DNA from 2 places in the Microbispora sp. NBRC 16548 genome. Region 1 is predicted to be linked to the other one. Evidence: predicted binding sites of a transcription regulator. Region 1 holds the regulator's gene; the other holds the start of a gene.
What was found. Region 1 encodes LexA, which represses DNA repair genes until DNA is damaged. Its sites were predicted from a motif close to TCGAACANNTGTTCGA; they were not measured.

Region 2: QSK36_RS18565 (SAV_6107 family HEPN domain-containing protein) is a predicted target of LexA. The motif match lies at 1,224-1,239, and genes of this name have one in related genera.

The regions. Positions count from the first base shown of each region.
Region 1 covers NZ_BSSF01000001.1:118,601-121,791, reverse strand. The annotation lists gene QSK36_RS00570 (vitamin B12-dependent ribonucleotide reductase) at 1-110, opposite strand, end outside; gene nrdR (transcriptional regulator NrdR) at 230-694, opposite strand; gene lexA (transcriptional repressor LexA) at 1,127-1,843, shown strand; gene QSK36_RS00555 (cellulase family glycosylhydrolase) at 1,937-3,191, opposite strand, start outside.
Region 2 covers NZ_BSSF01000006.1:252,251-255,441, forward strand. The annotation lists gene QSK36_RS18555 (YbaK/EbsC family protein) at 1-97, opposite strand, end outside; gene QSK36_RS18560 (L,D-transpeptidase family protein) at 224-1,102, shown strand; gene QSK36_RS18565 (SAV_6107 family HEPN domain-containing protein) at 1,508-1,945, shown strand; gene QSK36_RS18570 (arginine deiminase) at 2,076-3,191, opposite strand, start outside.

The sequences.
Region 1 (3,191 bases):
GGGTGGACACCGGGGGTGGTGAAGATGCGCTTCATCTTCAGGCCCTTGCGCGGGCGCTTGCCCGGCCGGCCCCCCGCACCCGACACGGTGCCGCTCACGGTCTCCGTCATGACTTCCCCCTCCCAGGGCCCGATGGAGCCCCTTCTCCGACCACGCTCGTTATAACCACATCGTCGCGCCGCGCCGTCGCGCGCCGCCGCCCGCCTCGTCCCGGTCCCCCGGAAGGCGCCTACTCCTCGCCCACCGTGCTGTGGGCCGCGCGGAGCCGCTCGATCTCCGCCTCGAAGTCCGCCAGCGTCTCGAAGCTGCGGTAGACCGACGCGAAGCGCAGGTAGGCCACCTCGTCGAGGTCGCGGAGCGGGCCCAGGATGGCCAGGCCCACCTCGTGCGAGGCGATCTCGGCCGCGCCGGTGCCCCGGATGCTCTCCTCGACGCGCTGCCCGAGCTGGGCGAGGGAGTCCTCGCCGACCGGGCGTCCCTGGCAGGCCCGCCGCACGCCGGCGATGACCTTCTCCCGGGAGAACGGCTCGGTGACCCCGCTGCGCTTGCTCACCATCAGCAGTACGGTCTCCTGCGTGGTGAACCTGCGCCCGCACTCGGGGCAGGTGCGCCGGCGGCGGATCGCCGCCCCGTCCTCGGCCGCACGGCTGTCCACGACCCGGGTGTCCGGGTGGCGACAGAACGGACAGTGCACTTCATCGCCTCCCAGAACGCACATCCCGGAACACAAGGTGTGGTGAACTTACACCGATGTGACTACTAGATGTTGTGGTCCAACCGTAGGAGCGCCCGACCTTGAACGCAAGTCGAACCGGCCCCGAGTGAGGAAGTGCCTGCTCGGCGCGCGTGTCGCGCCTCCAGTCACGGCCGCATCGACAGCCCCGCCCGTCGCGGAATAGGCCCTTTACGCGCCTTTCCCTGCTGATTTCCGTACGGCTTCTGACCTGGGCGTACTACAGCCAGAGAAGATCGGGTAAATCGAACACGGGATCGATCGAACTCCCGTACGATGAGACGGACGGCGAGATCGGCGATTTCGCTGGATATCGAACAATTGTTTGACGGTGATCTTGAATCGCGGTACGGTCGCTCTGTGCGACATGAGGAACACGGATTGAGAGGTGGCATCGTGAGTGACCGAAGTGAGCAAGCGGATGGCGTCAGCGACCTCGCGGTTCGCAGGCGCGACTCGCTTGGCCTCACCCCCAGGCAGCGGAAGATCCTCGAGGTGATCCGCGACTCGGTCCAGCAGCGCGGCTATCCGCCCTCCATGCGGGAGATCGGGGAAGCGGTCCAGCTGACCAGCACCTCCAGCGTGTCGCACCAGCTCACGGCGCTCCAGCGTAAGGGCTACCTCCGGCGTGATCCGCATCGGCCCCGGGCCCTGGAGGTCCGGCTGCCGGGCGAGCCGGTGCTGTGGGTGGACCCGGACGCCACCTCCGAGGAGGAGGCCGGATTCAACCGGCCCACCGCAGCCTACGTGCCGCTGGTCGGCCGCATCGCGGCCGGTGGTCCCATCCTCGCCGAGCAGAGCATCGAGGACGTGTTCGCGCTGCCCAAGCAGCTCGTGGGCGAGGGCACGCTGTTCCTGCTCCAGGTCTCCGGCGACTCGATGATCGAGGCCGCCATCGCCGACGGCGACTGGGTCGTGGTGCGGCAGCAGCCGGTCGCCGACAACGGCGACATCGTGGCCGCCATGATCGACGGCGAGGCCACCGTGAAGACGTTCAAGCGCAAGGACGGGCACGTGTGGCTGGTGCCGCACAACCCCAACTACGAGCCGATCCCCGGTGACGAGGCCACCGTGCTCGGCAAGGTCACGGCCGTCCTGCGCAAGCTGTAGCAGCAGCGGCTCGCCGGTTCCGGACGCCGCACAGGGACAAGCCCGGCGCTCACGAGAGCGCCGGGCTTGTGCTGTGCCGTGTTCGGTCCGCCGTCAGGAGGCGGTGCAGCTCACCGGCGAAGGAACGCCGTTGGTGCCCGACCAGCTGCCGTTGAAGCCGAAGGTGGTCGAGGCCCCGGCACCCAGCGCGCCGTTGTAGGACAGGTTCGTCACCGTGACGTTCGACCCGCTCGCGCTGAGCGTGCCGTTCCAGAGCTGGCTGATGCTCTGGCCGTTCGGGAAGGCCCACTTCACGGTCCAGGCCGAGATGGCCGAGGAACCCGCCTTGACCGTGACCTCACCCTGGAAGCCGCCGGAGTACTGGTTGACGACCTTGTACGTGGCCGTGCAGGTCTTCCCGCCCGGCGACGAGGGAGACGCGGACGGAGACACCGACGGGGACGCCGACGGCGAGGCCGACGGAGAAGCCGACGGAGAAGCCGACGGAGAGGCCGACGGAGAGGCCGACGGCGACACGCTCGGCGAGGCCGAGGGCGACACCGGCGGCGTCGGGTTGCCGCCACCGGTCGGCGGGATCAGGTAGGGCGAGATGATGCTCTGCTTGGCCTGGTCGACCGTCGCCCAGTCGTCCTTCAGGATGCCGCCCGTGTCACCCGAGTTGGGGTTCCACGACCAGTAGGTGAACGACATGCCGTTCACCCCGCTGCCCATGTACTTCATGAGCTCCTGGAGCCAGATCTTGTCGATGTTGCTGGCGAGCGTGGTGCCGAACTCGCCCACCATGATCGGCGCGATGTTCTGCTTGTACAGGTAGCCGAAGTACTTGTCCCAGATGGCCGGCATGTTCGCCGGGTACGACGGGTCGTCGAACCACGCCTGGTGGTAGACCGACGTGGCGTACTCGTGGGGCGAGTAGACGAGCCGGTTGGCCACGTTCAGCCGCACCGGGTACTGGCCCGCCTTGGTGAGGTTGCCGCCCCACCAGCCGCAGTCCTCGTCGTTGCTGGTGTCGTTGTCCCAGACGTTGGACAGGCCGCCGCTCGGGCAGCTCACGCCCTCCACGAAGATCAGCCAGTTGGGCTGCACGGACAGGATGGCGTTGCCCGCGCGCTCGGCCGCCAGGCGCCAGTCGCGCGACTCGTCGCCGCAGCCCCAGCAGGAGCCGGTCGCGTTCGGGTTGGTGCCGTCGGCGTGCGGCTCGTTGTGCAGGTCGGCCCCGATGACGGTGGTGTTGCCGGCGTAGTGCTGGGCCAGCGACTTCCAGTCGCTGATCCAGGTGGACTCGGGGACGCCCGAGGTGTACCACAGCGCAGTCTGGCCCGCGCTGGTCGGCCGGTGCCGGTCGAGG
Region 2 (3,191 bases), on a different contig from region 1:
GGGCGGCCTCGTCGAGTACGACGACCTCGCCCGTCACCGCGTGGGCCCGCAGGGCCTCCTGAACCCGGACGACGTTCGGATGCAACTTTTCTGCCACCCGGTCACTCTAAACGGATTGCCAGGACATACGCGGCCGATTATGGCCACTTACGATCACGCGGCTCACAATCGGACCGTAAGGTGAGTCCTTTGATCGAGAAACGGGCTTATGAGGGGGTTGGTCATGATGAGGGGTCGACGGCGGCTGCTCGTCGCGGTGGGGGCGGCGACGTTCGCGACTGCCTTCGCGGCGACCGGCGTGAGCGGCACGGCGCAGGCGCGCACCGCCGTGCCGGCGGGGACCGTCACGGCGGGGACCGCGCTCCCGGCGCTTCAGGCGTCCTCGGCGCTCCCCGCGCTCCCTGCGTTCCCGCCGCGAAGCGCCGTTCCCGCCCGCGCCACCGGTTACCCGCCGTTCACCGCCCCGGGCAAGACGCTCAAGCTCGGCGCCAAGGGCTCCGTCGTGAAGGCGCTGCAGGCCCGGCTCAAGGAGCTCGGGTACGTGCCCGGCAGCGTCGACGGCCGGTACGGCGGGGCCACGCTGACGGCGGTCTGGGCGTTCCAGAAGGTGCAGGGGATCACGCCGACCAGCACGGTCGCGGCCCGCACCTGGAGGGCGCTGGAGAACCCCCGGGCGCCCAAGGTCCTGGTGCCCAGGGGCAAGGCGACCCGCGTCGAGGTGAACCTGACCAAGCAGGTGATGGTTCTGTACCGGGGCGGTACGCCGGTTCTGATCAGCCACATCTCCAGCGGCAGCGGCATCCCCTACACGGAGTACGCCACCTGGAACGGCAAGCGGCAGCGGTTCTCCGGCAGCGCCCGCACGCCGACCGGCGACTACGCGACCACCTGGCGGGCCAGGGGCTGGCACCGGTCCTACCTCGGGCAGCTCTACAACCCCATCTTCTTCAACGGCGGCATCGCGCTCCACGGCGCGCTGTCGGTGCCGCTCTACCCGGCGTCGCACGGCTGCGTGCGGCTGCCCATGAACGTGGCCGAGATCCTGCCCGGCATGCTCGGCAAGGGTGTCCCTGTGCACGTCAGGGGCGCCTTCAGGCGCTAACGCCATCCCCGGAGGGGCCCCGCGCGAGGTGGTCGCGCGGGGCCCCTCCGCCGTCTCCGGCCCGTGTTTCGAACGTGGTCCTCGAACACATATTCGTTGACAGCCTTGACAGGGGACATGATCGAATCTATGTTCGATGGAGTGGGCGTGGGACTCGCGGCTCGCGCCCACCCCGTTGGATTCGTGCCTTCGTCGTCGGCGGAGACGGATGCGGCACGGCCCGCGGCGTGGGTCGGACGGGGAGAGGGGAAGCTCCTCGTCCGGCCGCCCACGGGAGCCTGAGAAAGCGTCGGGCGATCTCGAGCGGTTCGCGGGATCTCCCGGCCGGCGAAATTGTCGGTGCGATCTGCGACTGTGAAGTCACCGGCGACTTTCGCCGGAGTGCCACGACTCAAGGAGGCGGGCATGACTGAGCAGAACGACGATCAGAAGAGCGGGCCCCGGCTCTCGCAGGCGGTTCTGGCACACCTCGCGGACGCCAGGGCATGCCTCGCGGACGCCACCGTCGGGCCCACCCCCGCGGACCGCTACGTGTCGGCCCATCTGGCGGCCCTCCGTGCGGCCGCCGGGATCCTCGCGGCCCGTCCGCGGCCGATGGACGGCCGCAGGCGGCGGCTGCGCAGCGCCTGGGAGCTGCTCCCGGAGGCCGAGCCCAAGCTCGCGGACTGGGCGGCCTACTTCGCGGTGAGCGCGACCAAGCGCGCGGCGGCCGAGGCCGGCATGGTCCGAGCCGTCACGCAGAACGACGCAGAGGAGATCATAGCGGAGGCGGACAGGTTCGTCGGCGAGGTCGAGTCGATCCTCGGCCTGCCCGGCCGTCCCACTCTGCCCATGGCCGGCTGACCTCCGTCTCCGCCCATGGCCCCGCTCGTCCGTCCGGCACGGCCCAGGCGTCCACAGCGCCGGCGCCAGGGTCGGCCAGGAGCCGGGGCGCCCACCCGTGATGCCGGGCACGAGGCGCGCACCGGGGTGATCAGACGGGGTCGCGCTCCAGCGGGCAGCTCATGCACCGTGGCCCGCCGCGTCCGCGGCCGAGCTCGCTGCCCCGGATCGTGATGACCTCGATGCCGTGCCTGCGCAGGTGGTTGTTGGTCGTGGTGTTGCGCTCGTAGGCCACGACCACGCCGGGTTCCAGCGCCAGCACGTTGCAGCCGTCGTCCCACTGCTCGCGCTCGGCCGCGTGCACGTCCTGCGTCGGCGTGAGGACCTTGATGTCGTCAAGGCCGAGGGCCCGCGCGATCGCCTTGTGCATGTCCTCCGGCGGGTGGTCGGTGACCTTCAGCTCCTTGTCGGTGTCGCCCGGCTCCACCGTGTACGACGGGAGCATGCCGAGCCCGGCGTACTTGGTGAACACGCCCACGTCGACGTTGGTCATCACGGTGTCGAGGTGCATGAACGCACGGGTCTTGGGCAGATCGAGCGCCACGATGCGGGTCGCCGACCCCGCCCGGAACAGATTGGTCGCCAGCATCTCCACGGCCTGCGGCTGGGTGCGCTCGCTCACCCCGACGAGCACGACGCCGTTGCCGAGCACCAGGACGTCGCCGCCCTCGATGGTGGCCGGGGCCATGCGCACGCCCTCGTACCAGACGTTGAATCCGCCGGCGTCGGGGTTGCCGTATCCCGCGGCGAACAGCGGGTGCCACCGGTAGACCGCCTCGTAGTTGACGGTCTCCCGCCTGCGCGCCTTCTTGCGCATCGCGTTGATCGACACCCCGTCGTACACCCAGCAGGAGGTGTCGCGGGCGAACAGGTGGTTGGGCAGCGGCGGGAGGACGAAGTCGTCCATGCCGAGCGTGTGGAAGGCGATGGAGCCGGGGTCGCAGCCCAGCTCCATGATCTCGCGTTTGGTGATCCCGCCGGTCAGCAGCGGCGCGAGCGTGTCCGCGTCGAGGGCGTCGAGTGTGTTGCGGATCGCGTCGGCGGCCAGCGGGCCGAACCAGTGCTCGTCGACGCTGCCGTCGAGGATGTGCTTGCGCGCGTCGGGGATCTCGATCACCTCCCGCAGGAGGTCGCCGAGGTGGTGCACCGTGACGCCGCGCCCGGCGAGCACCTCGCACCACTCCCGGTGCTCCTCCAGCGCGCGGTG